DNA from 3 places in the Halomonas sp. HAL1 genome. Region 1 is predicted to be linked to each of the others. Evidence: predicted binding sites of a transcription regulator. Region 1 holds the regulator's gene; each other region holds the start of a gene.
What was found. Region 1 encodes FNR, which switches genes on or off when oxygen is low (the NO sensors DNR and NnrR bind a similar motif). Its sites were predicted from a motif close to TTGATNTANATCAA; they were not measured.
Positions count from the first base shown of each region.

Region 2: the regulator FNR is predicted to act here: its motif matches at 1,997-2,010, upstream of cyoA (ubiquinol oxidase subunit II).
Region 3: the regulator FNR is predicted to act here: its motif matches at 3,164-3,177, upstream of paaF (2,3-dehydroadipyl-CoA hydratase PaaF).

Region 1 is NZ_CP130610.1:3,270,653-3,276,192, forward strand. Features, by position in the region: gene ccoS (cbb3-type cytochrome oxidase assembly protein CcoS) at 1-198, shown strand, start outside; gene Q3Y66_RS15345 (sulfite exporter TauE/SafE family protein) at 195-890, shown strand; gene hemN (oxygen-independent coproporphyrinogen III oxidase) at 992-2,431, shown strand; gene fnr (fumarate/nitrate reduction transcriptional regulator Fnr) at 2,535-3,281, shown strand; gene ttcA (tRNA 2-thiocytidine(32) synthetase TtcA) at 3,274-4,185, opposite strand; gene Q3Y66_RS15365 (DNA polymerase III subunit epsilon) at 4,292-4,945, opposite strand; gene Q3Y66_RS15370 (DUF294 nucleotidyltransferase-like domain-containing protein) at 4,951-5,540, opposite strand, start outside.
Region 2 is NZ_CP130610.1:1,006,943-1,012,482, reverse strand. Features, by position in the region: gene cyoB (cytochrome o ubiquinol oxidase subunit I) at 1-733, opposite strand, end outside; gene cyoA (ubiquinol oxidase subunit II) at 737-1,762, opposite strand; gene Q3Y66_RS04790 (DeoR/GlpR family DNA-binding transcription regulator) at 2,070-2,837, opposite strand; gene Q3Y66_RS04785 (outer membrane protein OmpK) at 3,149-4,000, shown strand; gene Q3Y66_RS04780 (NupC/NupG family nucleoside CNT transporter) at 4,184-5,467, shown strand.
Region 3 is NZ_CP130610.1:3,858,078-3,863,617, reverse strand. Features, by position in the region: gene paaH (3-hydroxyacyl-CoA dehydrogenase PaaH) at 1-1,521, opposite strand, end outside; gene paaG (2-(1,2-epoxy-1,2-dihydrophenyl)acetyl-CoA isomerase PaaG) at 1,523-2,314, opposite strand; gene paaF (2,3-dehydroadipyl-CoA hydratase PaaF) at 2,331-3,104, opposite strand; gene paaN (phenylacetic acid degradation protein PaaN) at 3,471-5,147, shown strand; gene paaX (phenylacetic acid degradation operon negative regulatory protein PaaX) at 5,264-5,540, opposite strand, start outside.

The DNA.
Region 1 (5,540 bases):
GGCCTCGCCGTCTGGGCATTCTTTTGGGCGGTGAAAAATGATCAGTTCGACGACTTGGAAGGCCCGGCGCACCGCATTTTGTTTGATGAAGATGAGAACGACCTAACCCCTGAACAGCGTCAACAACTTCAGCGCGCTAAGCAAAAGCCGACTATCCCCGCCGAAAACTCAACCGACGACCAAGAGCCCCGGCCATGAATCCAACCGGCCTTGACCTGCCGCCACTGCTGGCGGCGTTCGTGTTTGGTTTGATGGGCGGCGCCCATTGCATTGGCATGTGTGGTGGCATTATGAGCGCGCTCACTTTTGCAGTCCCCCCCAGCATGCGCCATCCGGCGCGTATGGGAGGCTTGCTGCTCAGCTATAATGCAGGTCGTATTACTAGCTATATGAGCGCAGGCGCACTGGTAGCTCTACTAGGCACACTGTTTTCCCTCTCAGCCACGGCGCGAATGCTGCTACAAGTGTTTGCGGCGCTGATGCTGATCCTGATGGCGCTGTATATCGCCAACTGGTGGAAAGGGCTGCTGAAAGTGGAAGCGGTAGGCCGCCGCCTATGGCGCTTCATCGAGCCGGTAGGGCGACGTTTAATGCCAGTAGTTCATTTACCCCAAGCCTTTGCGCTGGGGGCGATATGGGGCTGGCTGCCCTGTGGGCTGGTCTACTCCATGCTGGCTTGGAGCTTAGCGATTGCCGACCCGCTCCAGGGCGCACTGTTGATGGGTGCGTTTGGGCTGGGCACGCTGCCTGCGCTGCTGGCCACCGGGCTTGCCGCGCGCCAGTTAAGCCACCTGATTCGTCACCCGGCAACGCGCAGCGTGGCCGCGCTGACGATCATTGCTTTTGCGCTGTGGCAGCTGTGGACACTCACAGCACACAACCTGCATTAACATGACATGGCTCAATATTTATATCGGCGCCGCGCGTTAGGCTGGCTCTGGCTTTGAAAAAACAGCCTTTAAAACGCCCCTTTTAACGCCGGAGCCACTTCATGCCCGTTCATGCCCCCGCGGCTTCTTCTACGATGACTTCAACCATGGCCGGGGCAGCACCGGAGCAGAAAAAGTGGGATGAAGCCTTGCTGCGCCGTTACGATACCAGCGGCCCGCGCTATACGTCTTACCCCACGGCGTTGTCGTTTCACGACCAATTTACCCCGAGCGATTTGACTCAGGCGTTAGAGCGCAGCAATGCCAGCCACCGTCCTCTTTCGCTGTATGTGCATATCCCCTTCTGCCGCAAGATTTGTTTTTACTGCGCGTGTAATAAAATCGCCACCAAGAACACCGCCCTGGCCGAGCCGTACCTATCCCGGCTTGACCGTGAAATGGTGCTGACCGCTCGCCACCTGGATACCACACGACCGGTGAAGCAGTTGCACTGGGGTGGCGGAACACCGACGTTTCTTAACTTGAACCAGATGGGCGACTTGATTGATCGTCTGGACGCGCGCTTTGGTCTCTCGTCCGCGTCTGATCGCGATTACGCGATTGAAATCGACCCACGCGAAGCGGACGTATTTACGCTGCGCCACCTGCAATCGCTCGGTTTCAATCGCATCAGTTTAGGCGTGCAGGACTTAAGCCCGCTGGTGCAGAAAGCCATTAACCGTATTCAGCCAAGAGTACTCACCGAGACGCTGATGGATGAAGCGCACCGGCTGGGCTTTCATTCGCTCAATCTCGATTTAATATACGGCTTGCCCTTTCAGACTGAAAAAAGCTTTGCAGACACCCTGCGCCAAGTGATCGAGTTAAATCCAGCACGGCTTTCTGTGTTTAACTACGCCCACATGCCCGAGCGCTTTGCCCCCCAGCGGCGGATAAATGTCGATGACCTGCCGGGCAGCGAAGAGAAGCTGGCGATTCTGCGTACCACGATAGAGATGCTCACCGCGGCCGGTTATGTGCACATCGGTATGGACCACTTTGCTCGTCCTGATGACAGCTTGGCGATCGCCCAGCGCGAAGGCTCGCTACAGCGCAACTTCCAAGGCTACTCCAGCCACGCCCAGTGCGACTTAATCGGGCTTGGCGTGTCGGCAATTTCTCGCGTCGATGATGTCTATGCACAGAACCCTAGCGATCTGGCCCGCTATGAAGCAGCGCTGGATCAGGGCCAGCTGGCAACCGTTCGCGGGCTGCGCTTAAGTAACGATGACCTGATACGCCGGGACGTCATTGAGCGACTAATGTGTGATATGCGCATTGATCTGGCCGCCATCGGTCAACGCTGGAAAATTGATGCCCCGCATTACTTTGCGCAAGCGCTTGAGCACTTACAGGGCGCCGAGCGAGATGGCCTGCTGACGCGCAGCGGCGACCAGCTTAGCGCGACGCCTATGGGCCGACTGCTAATTCGTCACTTAGCCATGGCGTTTGATGCTCACCTACCGCAGCACTCAGGCACGCACTACTCAAAGATTGTGTAAACAAGCTATCGCTAACGAAATGAAGCTTCCATAATAAAGGAAGCCTACCTCAGCCCAGCGTGAGAATTACCTGACACCCAAGACGCTACGCAAGGAGCTACGCATGTTGGAACCCATGAGCCGCCGACGCTCGCTACTCCATGAAGCTCGCTGCCAAACCTGCAGCTTGAGCTCACTGTGCCTGCCGCTTGCCCTTGAGATAGACGATGTGGGGCAGTTCGATGCCATTATTCGACGCCGTGCGCCGCTGAAAAAAGGCGAGCCACTATTTCGCCAAGGCGACAGCTTTACCAGCGTTTATGCGGTCCGCTCAGGCAGTTTGAAACAGGTCACCTCAGAGGGAAACGGCAGCGAGCAACTGACCAATTTCTACCTCCCGAGCGAGCTAGTGGGGTTGGACGGGATTGATGAGGAGCACTACCCAGGAAGTGTAATTGCCCTGGAAACGACCACCGTTTGCGAGATTCCCTTTGATCGCTTGGACTCACTCTCAGAGGAGTTGCCCGAACTGCGTGGCCAACTGTATCGCAGCATGAGCAAAGAGTTACGCGATGACCGGCGCATGATGCGCCTGCTGTCACGTAAAACTGCCGACCAGCGGCTAGCGAGCTTTTTAATAACACTTTCGGATCGTTTTCGTCGCCGTGGCTACTCGCCCTACAGTTTCCGCCTTTCCATGCCCAGGGCCGATATCGGCAACTATTTGGGTTTAGCGGTGGAAACCGTCAGCCGTATTTTAAGCCGCTTTCAGCAGCAGAGCGTAGTGGCGGTGTCCGGGCGAGAGGTCAATATTCTTGATATGCAGCGCTTAATCACCCTCGCCGAAGAGGAGCAGCAAACGGTTAACTGACGTTAAATGCCTGAATGCGCCCGGCCAATAGCTCTGCCTGTTTGGCTTCTAGCCCTTCAAAATCAAACAGGCTGCGATCCGCCAGCTGGGAAGGCGCAATATTAGTTACCGCCTTAAACATGCTTTCCAGACGGCCGGGGAATTTTTTGTCCCACTCAGCGAGCATCTCTTTGACGACCTGGCGCTGCATATTGGGCTGCGAACCGCATAGATTGCAGGGAATAATCGGAAATTCCATCAGCCGTGAAAACTCGGCAATATCCGCCTCTTTGCAGTAAGCCAGCGGCCGAATGACGATATTTTTACCATCATCAGAAAGCAGCTTAGGCGGCATCGCTTTTAAGTTGCCGCCAAAGAACATATTGAGAAACAGCGTTTCAAGGATATCTTCGCGGTGGTGGCCCAGGGCGATTTTATTGGCGCCAATCTCTTCAGCAAACCCGTACAGCGAACCGCGGCGCAGACGTGAACAGAGCGCACAAGTCGTTTTACCTTCTGGCGTTTTTTCTTTCACCACCGAATAAGTATCACGCTCGACAATGTGATATTCCACGCCCTGCTTATCCAGATACGCAGGCAGCACGTGCTCGGGAAAACCGGGCTGTTTTTGATCCAGATTGACCGCCACCAGTGAGAAATTGACCGGCGCATTGCGCTGCAAATTGCGCAAAATCTCCAGCATCGTATAGCTGTCTTTGCCGCCGGAGAGACAGACCATCACACGGTCGCCTTCATTGATCATCTGGTAATCAATAATCGCATTGCCTACTTCTCGGCGCAGGCGCTTTTGCAGCTTGTTAAATTCACGTTTCTGCTTAGCATCGGCCAGCTCTGGCGAGTCTTGCTCAACATCAGCGAGGGCGGCTCCGAGGGAAGCAGGGTCAAAATGATCAAGAGATTGCATGGTATAAGCACTGCCGAGGGTGGAAGGCATTCAAGAAAAAAGTGACTGCTATTCTAACAACACTCACCGCCCTGACCCAACTACTCGTATGCAGAGCTGCTTATCACTAAGCAGCCTCCGCCATAATGCGCTGCAGGCGCATATAGAGCAGCGCACTGGAAGTGGCCTCGCCTAACACACCCTGCATCCCCATCGCGGGTACTTGCCAGCACGCCAGCGCTTGGGCAAAGCTACTCCGCGCCTCTATCTCCGGGTGCAAGCGCCGCAGCTGGCGCTGGTGCAGCTTTTCCACGTCGACCTGGGCATTGGGCAGCGCGAAATCCAACCGCTTTCTCAGCAACGCATTTAACGCTCCAATCCGCTTGTCTAACTGCCAACCGACAATAGGACGATTGCCAATAAACTCTACTAACGCATTTAAATTGTCGCGGTTTGGCGCCGCCACCTCCCCCGCCTGGCTCAGCAGGTGGTGGCGACGCAGCGATGCATTGCTAGCCTGCCCCGGTGCGCCTAACGTCAGCACAAAAGCACGGCTGGTACGCACCTGCTGTTGGCTAAGCACCACGGCGGCCAAACTGATCACAGGTGACGTCGGCGTTGGCGTTGATGTGCAGGCAAGCGCTACTAGTTCTTCGCCCATATAGGGCTGAAAGAGCCAGGCATAGGGAGAATCAGCACAGCGCCGCCGGTCGCTTTCGCGGCGCAATAAGGTGCGCAAGGAGCCGCTAAAAAGTGCCACGTGTCGATCTAACAGCCGCATTCCGCTCACGAATACTCCAGATGATAACGATGGGAAAGCCGCTGCTTAAAGTCTTTGACGATATGCAAAGCTTCACGTAATAAGTCGCGTTCTAGCGAAGAGAGGCTTTGCACCACGACACGATTGGTGCGGTTCGCCTCTTGCGATGTGCTACTTGCCTCTAGGGCCGTGAGCTGCTGTTTGAGACGCAGCTCGGAAAACAGCGCCAGCGCTTCGCCCAGGTCGTCGGCGAACCGGCGATCCAAGCGGCCATCGGCGGCCAGCGCGTCTAAACGATCCAGTGTTGAGGTCGCTTTGATCCGTCGCTCAAGCGCCATGGTGCGAACGCCATGAACAATGGGAAAAATGCCACCTTTCTTGATATCGATACCGTGCTGAGGCTTTTTCAGCGAGCCAAACAGCGTCAGCGGTGTGGAAAAGCGTAGCGCCGTGCGCGCAAAGTACGAAAGCAACAGCTCATCACGAGAACAGCGTTCAAATAGCTCTTCTCGTACGCTCTCAAGCAGACCGGGGTTACCGGCCACAGCATGAGCATCAAGCATAATCGCCAGCTTCATCAGGCTGTCGCCATCCCGCTCGCTTGCCCATTTGGCAA
Region 2 (5,540 bases), 2.0 Mb from region 1:
TAGGGAATGAGGCGATGATCAGCACGTTGGCGCACAGCGATGTCCAGGTGAAGATCGGCATGCGGAACATGGTCATGCCTTTGGTGCGCATTTTTAAAATGGTCACGAAGAAGTTAATGCCGGTGAGCGTCGTGCCTATCCCGGATATCTGTAATGCCCATATCCAGTAATCGACCCCCACCCCGGGACTAAACTCGATCCCCGATAAGGGCGCGTAGGCAAGCCAACCTGTTTTAGCAAACTCCCCTACCACCAGCGAGATATTGACCAATATCGCCGCCACGGCAAACAGCCAGAAGCTCAGGTTATTCAGGAAAGGAAAAGCGACGTCGCGGGCGCCTATTTGCAGGGGCACCACCAGGTTCATCAGGCCGATGACCATGGGCATAGCGACAAAGAAAATCATGATCACGCCGTGGGCGGTAAAGATCTGATCGTAGTGTTCGGGCGGTAAATAGCCCGCGGCACCCCCGGCGGCCATCGCCTGCTGGGTACGCATCATAATCGCATCCGAGAAGCCACGCAGTAGCATGACCAAGGCGACGATGAAATACATAATGCCGAGCTTTTTGTGGTCAACGGAAGTAAACCACTCGTTCCACAGCCAGCTCCATTTACGGTAATACGTTAACGCGCCTACCAGCGCGATCCCCCCAATGGCCATAACGGCCGCGACGACCATAATGATCGGTTCGTGGTAGGGAATTGACTCTAAACTGAGTTTTCCAAACACGGCTTAACCTCCCGCTTCAACACTAGAAGGATTCGCGCGCATGGCATGATCCTGACTAGCATGGTTGTTGGTGTCCTGGCCAGAGTCGGCCGCTTGATGGGTGTTAGGCGTGTTATCGCCATCAGAAGAATCAGCATGGTCGCTGCTCGTCTGGTGATCGCTGCCCATATCGTGCTCACCGCCCGTGTGGAAGCTGCTCAAAATGCTTTCGTACAGCGCTGGCGAAATAGCCGAGAAGTACTCCACTGGGTGCGATTCACTAGGTTCCGCCAGTGCTTCGTAGCCTTCGGGGTAGGTCAGCGTTTCGGAGGCATCGCGCACGGTTTCAACCCAGGCATCAAACTCGCCGGGGGTGGTCACCTTGGCTTCAAACGTCATGCCCGAGAAGCCCGCGCCGCTGTAGTTGGTAGAGCGACCTGGGTAGCTGCCCATTTCATCGGCAATCAGATGAACATCGTTATCCATGCCCGCCATGGCGTAGATCTGGCTGCCAAGATGGGGAATGAAAAAGGCATTCATCACTGAGCCGGAACTGACCCGAAAACGTATTGGGGTATCCACCGGGAAGGCCACTTCATTGACGCTAGCCACGCCCTGCTCCGGATAGATAAACAGCCACTTCCAGTCCAACGCCACCGCCTGAATTTCAATCGGCGCTACGTCGCTTTCCAGTGGTTTGTGCGGGTCAAGGCTATGGGAGGTTTTCCAGGTCAACAGCGCAAGCACCGCGATAATCGCGCAGGGCACGATCCAGATCACTGCTTCAATCGCGTTAGAGTGCGCCCAATCGGGGAGATATTTCGCCACGCTATTGCTGCGCCGATAGCGCCAGCCAAACAGCAGCGTCATGGCAATCACCGGAATAACTACAATCAACATCAAGCCAAAGGAGGTCAGAATCAGCGTGCGCTGCTCAGCGCCAACTTGGCCTTTCGGGTCTAACAAGGCCGAACTACAGCCTGCTAGAAACAGACACAGCGCAAGGAGCACCAAAGTGCCTCGCCTGCGCCATAGTGAGCGTCGTTGCATGGTGTGATCTCGTGAAATGTTCAATAAACACTAGCCTCTATATAGCAAGCTATATAGCAGGCTAACTATCACCCCATACTCTTCCCAAAACATGCTCATACGAGCACAAGAACATGCGTAGTGCACTGAGCGCCACTGCTCCGGGAAGAATATGCGCCGCCAAGTGGGAATAGCGGCGGGTCTTGCTCGCCTAAGCTTTAAAAGCGACAGCAAGTAAGACGAAAGTATTTTCTATTGATCGAGATCATGAAAGAAGTGGCGCATTGCCGCACCCAAGCTATTGACGGGTATAGAGAAGCGAAAAATTCTACGCTACGGTTACCACGGGCACATCGCGACCATGCCCCTCTAGCAGTTGCGGCGCGCCCTCTTCGTCGGTAACAACCACATCAAAATCATCTAGGGCTGCGAAATAAGCCGGTCGTACCACGCCAAACTTGCTGGCATCCACTACCAGCAAGCGCTGCATCGCTGTAGCAATGGCGGCCTGTTTAGGCGCTACTTCGTGAAAGTGGAAACAGCTTACGCCGCGCTCCAAATCCACGCCCGCCGCGGAAATCAATGCTTTATTGATGCCCAATCGTTCAATGGCGGCGGCCATATTGTCGCTGCCAAATGATTGTGAAGCGGCATAAAACAGCCCGCCCAGTAGTACAAGGCGTACGTTAGGCAAGGCGGCAACGGCATTGGCGACGTTGAGTGCATAGGTCACCACCGTCAGTTCACGAAAATGACTTAACTGACTCAGCAACGGAATCAGCGTCGAGCCACAGTCAATAAACAGCGTATCGCCCTCTTCAATAAAGGCGAGTACTCGCTGGCAGAGCCGATACTTCGCCTGGTAGTGGCTAGCCTGCTGCTCGGTTAAGTCATAAATCGGTGTGACACCGGGGTAATTCGCCATCACCAAGCGCCCGCCCAACAGGCTCATCGCAGTTGGCTGGGTGGTGAGATCGCGCCGGATGGTCATTTCTGACACATCGCACAGCTCTGCGGCATCGCGCAGATGAAGAGTGCCGCCACTGGCTAGCGCTTCCTGAAGTTTTGCAAGGCGCTGAGCGCTGCGGCCATTCATGGTGGGCATCTCCTTATCAACCCCTCTTGTTGTGCTTAGCGCAACATAAGCCTTCATGTTGCCTCTTGTTTCGTTTCTATGCTGAGCGAGCAGCGACGGAATTTCCACTGTGACAACGCCCATTAATGCTATTCGTGATGCTTACGATAACTTTATGACATTTAAATAGCGTTGATGTGACAACACTTGCAAATCAACGTTAGAAAAATAACACTAAATGTTATAATTTTAACATTAACGCCAGCCCGCACGACTATAACCACGGATAGCCACACTCAAATGGCTCCGCGACAACCCCCGTTGAGGCTTAAATGACTGCTCGAAAACACACTCGCTCTTCATCGCTTGTCACCCTTAGTGCTGGCGCTTTACTGACAAGTACCGCCCTAGTCACTCCAGCATTTGCAGACGACGCTCAGCCCCACCCGCTTGACCGGCTGTGGTCGTTTGCCAATGTCTCGGTCAACTATCTCGATTGGTCGAACGGCACCGAAGCACGCACCGCCTCTAACGCGGCGAAAAGCGACTTTATGTTTCTCGAAATAGAAGGCGGCGCTGGCTTTAGCTGGGGCGAATTCTATGGCTTCTTTGATTTCGAGAACCCCACCAACGATCAATTCGATGAATCCAGTGGTGGCAAAGACAACTTCCGCACCGCGGGTAAAATAACCTCGCACATTTATCTGGGCGATAGCCCGCTGTCGATTTATGCCCACCTTTACGACTTCCGTGATTACGGCTTTGAGAGCCGTGAGCAGGATCAGGTTCTGGGTTTAGGCTACCGCACCACCTTCGACAATGGCCTGTGGTTTAAACCGTTTATTGGTGCCGCGCGGGTGCAAAGTAACAGCTATAGCGGGATGAACGGCTTTATGGCCGGCTGGGTCGCGGGTTATGATTTCGCGGCGCTCAACCAAAATTTCAGTGTCACCAACTGGCACGAGCAAACGTTTGGACGTGACGACGAGTACTTGACCCAAAACTACCAGCCTCCAGAGGCGAAAGCAGGCAGTGTGGGCACCAACGGTGCACTGAGCCTGTGGTGGCATCCAAGCGACTTGATCACCACCGGTATTCAGTACCGCTACTCTGATAACAAGTTGGGCACGCCCAATAATTACCAGAATGCGATGATCTACTCCGTCAAGCTCAACTTACTATAACCGCTTTAGGAGCCTCTGATTAACGTAATGAGCGCAGGCTAGACAAGGCAAAAATCAACGAAAAGGCGGAGTTTAAGAGCAGTAATGATCATTTTGATCGGACTCGCGCACGAGGCGATTTTTAACGCCGTATAGGCAAGCGTAATAGTTAATCAGAGGTTCCAGGACTCGAAGGATCCCCCTATGACACTCCTTATGAGCTTGGTGGGTATGGTCACCCTGGTGGCCATTGCCCTGATATTCTCCTACGACCGTAAATCTATCCGGTTACGTACCGTGCTCGGCGCCTTTGCGATCCAAGCGGGGATTGGTGCCTTTGTACTTTATGTGCCGTTTGGCCAAGCGGTACTACAGGCCATCTCCTCCGGCGTTAGCCAAATTTTGGTGTATGCCAACGACGGTATCGGCTTTCTGTTCGGCGGCTTAGCCGATGTGGATAATGTCGGCTTTGTATTTGCAATCAAAGTACTCCCCGTCATTATCTTCTTCTCCTCGCTAATCGCCGTGCTCTATTACATCGGCATTATGCAGTGGGTGATTCGCATTCTGGGTGGCGCACTACAGAAAGCATTAGGCACTTCACGCACTGAATCGCTTTCTGCAACGGCAAATATTTTCGTCGGCCAGACCGAAGCGCCGCTGGTAGTACGCCCGTTTATCGCCCGGATGACGCCTTCACAGCTGTTTGCGGTGATGTGTGGTGGCTTGGCCTCGGTAGCGGGTTCGGTGTTGGCGGGTTATGCAGCGCTGGGTATTCCCATGGAGTACCTGGTGGCGGCCTCCTTTATGGCGGCACCGGGCGGGCTGTTGTTCGCTAAGCTGATCATGCCGGAAACCCAAGATGTCACCGACAGCGATAGCGTTACCAAGGTAGAAGAAGAGATTGACGCTCAGGAAGATAAGCCTGCCAACGTCCTGGACGCGGCGGCATCGGGGGCCACTTCGGGTTTAATGCTGGCTGCCAACGTGGGCGCCATGCTACTCGCCTTTATCGCGCTGATTGCGTTGATCAACGGCATTTTAGGCGGCGTTGGCGGCTGGGTGGGCTTTGACTCACTGAGCTTGGAACTGATCTTGGGCTGGCTGTTCGCCCCGCTTGCCTTCCTGTTAGGTGTACCCTGGGAAGAAGCGACCCTGGCAGGCTCATTCATTGGCCAAAAATTAGTGGTCAACGAATTCGTCGCCTACATCAACCTTGCGCCCTACATTGATGGGGAACAGGTGGTGGCTGCCACGGGTCAGATGATGACACCGCACACCATGGCGATCCTCTCTTTCGCGCTGTGTGGCTTTGCTAACCTCTCCTCCATTGCGATTCTGCTGGGTGGTTTGGGCAGCATTGCACCGACTCGCCGCAAAGAGATTGCCCGCTTTGGTGTCAAAGCCGTATTGGCCGGTACACTATCCAACTTGATGTCGGCCTCTATCGCTGGCTTCTTCATCGCGCTGAGTGGCGCGTCTACATAGCGCTTGCCACTGCTTGAATGATGAGCGCAATGACGGCTACTTAATGCATCGGGCGCTGCGGTTTTATCCGCAG
Region 3 (5,540 bases), 590 kb from region 1:
GGCTTTGCGACGCAGCAGAAAGGAAGCACGATAGCGCTCCTCGCCGTAGCTTTGCTGCAGGTGCGTGAGGGTACGGTGTACGAAGGGCAGGCCCAGCGAGTCCGCCCAGGCCAAGGGGCCGCGGGGGTAGTTAACTCCGGCCTGCATGGCCAGGTCGCCATCCTGGGCACTGCAGACACCCTGTAATACGGCATCGGCGGCTTCGTTGGCGAGCATGGCCACGGTGCGCAATACCACCAGCCCCGGCGTATCGGTCAGCCAGACGGCGTCCATTCCCAGACGCTGGAAGAAGGCGGTGGCCATTTGGCGGGCCTCGGACGAGGTGGCGTGGCTGGCAGAGAGCGCGATGATACTGGCGCTGCGGTAGTCAAAGCACAAGTCGAACAGCACTAGCGCTTCGAGCCCTTCGTTGACCGCGCGTTCGGCAGCGCAACGCCCGTCGCTGAGGGCGAGAACCAAGTCACCTAGGCGCAGGCGGGTCGTGCCGTCCTGCTGCAGTGACTCTCGGCGAACGACATCAAGTCCGGTTTCCTGGGCACGTTCCAGTAGCGGAGCGATCACCCCAGGGTCGCCCTGTACCACCAACGGCGGTAATTCAACTTGCGCTGGTGGCGCGATGTTGGGCCGAGGCTTGATGGCGCCTTCGCGCTGTTCTTCGCGATAATCGAAGAAGCCTTGACCAGACTTGCGCCCGAGGTGTCCGGCTTCGACCAGAGCGTGCTGCACCAGAGAAGGTTCGAAACGGGTGTCACCGTAGTAGGCGTCGAACACCGAGCGGGTCACCGCATAGTTAACGTCGTGACCGATCAGATCCATCAGTTCGAAAGGCCCCATGCGAAACCCACCTGCCTCACGTAGCAGCGCATCCAGGGTGGCGGCATCGCTGGCACCTTCTTGCAACAGGCGTAACCCTTCAGCATAGAAAGGCCGTGCCACGCGGTTGACGATGAACCCAGGAGTGGAGCTGGCATGGACCACGACCTTGCCCCAAGCGTTGGCGGTGGCGTAAAGAGTTTCGCCAACCTCAGCGGTAGTCGCTAGGCCAGACACCACTTCCACCAGCTTCATTACCGGCGCGGGGTTAAAGAAATGCAGCCCCGCCATGCGCTCGGGGTGTTCTAGGTTCGCGGCAATAGAAGTAATCGACAGGGACGAGGTGTTACTGGCGAATAAAGTATCAGTCGAGCACAGTGCTTCTAGCTGGGCGAATACTTGGCGCTTGATGTCGAGGTTCTCGACGATAGCCTCAATAATCAGGCGGCTGTCGGCCAAGGCATTGATAGCGTCGGCTGGCTGCAGGCGATCGATGATGCTATCCACATCGTCCTGGGTCATCTTGCCCTTGGCTACGCGCCGTTCCAGCTGGCGGCGAATATTGTCAATACCAGCAATTGCCGCGCCCGGTTGATTGTCATGCAGAATCACCGAGTGGCCAGCCTGGGCGGCTACCTGAGCGATACCGGCACCCATGGCGCCAGCGCCGATCACGCCAATGACGGCGCTCGTGGGAAGAGCTGACATCTCATTCTCCCTTGAAGGTGGGGCGACGTTTCTCCATGAAAGCGCTTACGCCTTCGCGGTAGTCCTCGGAGCGCCCAGCAAGGCGCTGCAGGTCGCGTTCCAGGTCGAGCTGCTCATTGAAGCTGTTATCGCTGCTGGCATGCAGAGCGCGTTTGATGAGTGCCAAACCACGCGTCGGTTGAGTTGCCAAGTGGCGAGCCATGGACATGGCTTCTTCTTGAAGCGACTCATCGTCGACGCAGCGCCAGATCATGCCCCACTGTTCGGCGGTTTCAGCGGGAAGCTTGTCGCCGAGCATCGCCAAGCCCTTGGCACGCGCCATGCCAACTAAGTTAGGCAATGTCCAGGTGCCACCGGAGTCTGGGATCAAGCCGATCTTACAGAAGGCTTGAATGAAGCTAGCCGAACGCGCCGCCAAAACGATGTCACAGGCCAGGGCGATGTTGGCACCGGCGCCTGCGGCCACGCCATTGACTGCGCAAATGGTTGGAAACGGCATGTCTTTGAGGGCGCGCAGCATGGGGTTGTAGCGTTTCTCCAATGACTCGCCTAGGTCGGGGGCTTGTTCGCCGGGCACCACGCTACGATCGGAAAGATCCTGTCCGGCGCAGAATCCTCTGCCGCTGCCAGTCAGCAGCAGAGCGCGAACGCTAGAGTCCTGGCGCACGGCTTTAAGCGCCTTGCGCATCTCGGAGTGCATCTCGGTATTGAAGCTGTTCAGGCTGTCGGGGCGATTCAGTGTAATACAGGCGACGCCGTCTTCTACGCTGTAAAGCAGGGGCGCTTGGCTCATGGGTAATATCCTTGTGTCAATGCCCTTGAAAAGTGGCAGGTCGTTTTTCTTGGAAGGCGCGAATGCCCTCTTCGCGGTCGGCGGTGCCCGCCAGCAAGGTGAACGCATGTCGTTCAAAGCGCAGGCCGGTGGCCAGGTCGGTATCCATCGCCTTGTGTAACGATTCCCGTGCCAAGCGCACTGCCAGCGGAGCCTTGGAGGCAATGCGTGTTGCAATAGCCATTGCGCGCTCTAGCGTTAATTCGGGCTGGGTAATCTCGCTAATCAGGCCAGCTTCGAGCGCGCGGCGAGCGGAAATCGGCTCGCCGGTAAGCACCATCTGAGTGGCGAGTGATTTACCCACCGCCCGCAGCAGGCGTTGGGTGCCGCCAGCGCCAGGCATGATGCCTAGGTTGATTTCCGGCTGGCCAAACAGGGCGTTTTCTCCCGCAATAATGATATCGGCATGCATGGCCAGTTCGCAGCCACCGCCTAAGGCATAGCCGTTGACAGCAGCAATAATCGGTTTGCGAAATTGCGTGATAGTGGCCCAGTGATGCTGCCGAGGATCTTCCAACATACCGACCAAATCGCGTTCAGCCATTTCGTTAATATCGGCACCGGCAGCGAACGCTTTCGTACTGCCAGTAATCACCACAGCGCGAACCTTGTCGTCACTATCAGCAGCGCTCAAGGTATCGGCAAGCTCGCCGAGAAGCTTCGTATTAAGCGCATTCAGTGCTTCTGGGCGATTCAGCGTGATGCATAAAACGCCTTCCTGGGGAGGGGTTATTTTTAGAGTAGTGGGCATCTTTACCTCAGTTCGGCCTGTGGCGCACAGGATGAATATCTGTCGAGTATAGATTTATTTTGATACACATCAATATTGTTTTATTGACGTTAATGTGTCGCTTAGTGGTGGTTTTTGTTATTTTTTATTTGTTAACAACATGTTATGTGAGTTTTTGGCAAGTAGATGATAAGCATTAGACCATGGTATGAAAAGTGAGTATGTGGCTAATAAAGTGATTTTTAGCCAGCTTATGTAAGGAAATTAGTGTTGGTTCATTGATTCTTAAGCAAACGATGCCAGGGAAAGGGTTTGATGTTTTGTTACGGGAAAGATAATCTTTGATGATATAGCGTATCAAAAAATAAGTGAGTTCAGGAGCGCCCCATGACGCAATCAGCGCAGCAAATGTTTGACCTACATCGTGAGATCCTTGACCAAGCTGTCGATGCCATCTCTAGCCGTAGTTTTTGGACGCCCTATCCAGAAAGCATGCGGAAATATCCCGAGGATGAAGTTAAAGCGGCGCCGACCAAATTCGATTCACTGCTCAATCAGCCATTTACGCTTAATGGGGTTGGTAACTCCCAGCAAGTAGGAGGTGAGGTGTCACCTTATGGTTTTGAGCTCGGCATTACTTATGATCAGCCAGACACCAAAGCGACGATAGCGGCCATGCAAGTGGCAATGCGAGATTGGCGGGATGCCGGAGTAGAAGCGCGAGTGGGAGTATGCCTGGAAATCTTGGCGCGTCTTAACGCCATGAGTCCGGAGATTGCTCAGGCAGTGATGCATACCAGCGGCCAGGGCCCGATGATGGCGTTTCAGGCGGGTGGTCCTCATGCCCAGGATCGAGGTCTTGAAGCCGTGGCATATGCCTGGCAGGCAATGACGCAGATTCCTGCTAGCGCGCAATGGGTCAAGCCCCAGGGTAAGCATGACCCATTAGTAATGGATAAGCGTTTTCACATTGTGCCACGGGGTATCTCATTGGTAGTAGCTTGCTCCACTTTTCCCACTTGGAACACTTATCCTGGGTTGTTTGCCAGTTTGGTCACTGGCAACCCCGTCATTCTTAAGCCGCACCCAGGTGCTATTCTGCCCGTAGCGATGACCACCCGGGTTGCCCAGGAAGTGATAGAGGAGGCAGGCTTTGACCCCAGCTTGGTGAGTTTAGTACCCGACACGGCCGATGCGCCACTTACCAAGGAGTTGGCGCTTGATCCTGCGGTTAAACTGATCGATTTCACCGGCTCCAATGTCTTTGGTGACTGGCTAATACAGAATGCTAAACAGGCTCAGGTGTTCGCCGAGAAAGCTGGGATCAACACGATCATTATCGACAGCGTGGATAGTCTTAAATCGGTCACGGCGAATCTTGCTTTCTCGTTGAGTCTTTATTCCGGGCAGATGTGCACGACCCCTCAGGCCATTTACGTACCTAAGAGCGGTATTGAAACATCGGATGGCCATTTGGGCTTTGACGACGTGGCGGCAGCGCTTGCGAAAGCCGTCCAAGCGTTTCTGAGTGACAACGACCGAGCCTGCACGGTGCTGGGAGCCCTCCACTCGATGGAGACGCAAGCACGAATAGATGAATGCCGTGGCTTGGGCGAAATAGTGCTAGATAGCGAGCCACGAGAGCACACTCAGTTCCCACAGGCCCGCATACACACGCCACTTATTCTTAAGGTGGATGCAGCACAGAAGGCTGCCTATAGTGAAGAGCGTTTCGGCCCGATAAGTTTTATTATCGCGACAGAAAACACCGCGCACAGTATTGAGCTGGCAAGTGATGTGATCCGGGAAAAAGGCGCGATAACGCTCGGAGCCTACGCGACCGATGAAGCAGTGGTCGATCAGTTCGAGCAACTTGCTATCGAGGTGGCAACCCCGCTCTCGCTGAATTTGGATGGGGGGATATTCGTTAATCAGTCGGCTGCTTTTAGTGACTTTCACGCAACAGGCGGTAACCCTGCGGCCAATGCCTCATTATGCAACCAAGCCTTTGCCTCCAGTCGCTTCTTAGTAGTGCAAAGCCGTCGCCATGCCCAACCCGACTGAGAATAACCGGTCTTAATAAAGGTGTTCAATGTCCTGTGTCACCTTGTCTTTCCAAGAGGAGGCGAAGTGACACAGAATTCTACACGTTACCGATAAATGGGCTGCCATGCGCTTTTTTACGCTAACCCGCCGAAGCGCTGATAAAACCGAGTGTTGGGTGCTGGAAGAGGGCCCTCTGCGGTTTCTAGGTGCTTATCAAGCCAACGCTCGGCGCGTTGATGAATTGCACGATAGATATTTCGCGATAACTGATAGGCATTTCGGCCTTCCCAAGCAGCAGGTAAAAGCTCGTCTGGAAGTTGAGGGTCTCGAAGTTGTACTTTTCGATACTCATGAATTAAAAGTACTCGCGCTATAAAGCACTCTTCTTCACTTAGTAAATCGCCATCGTTT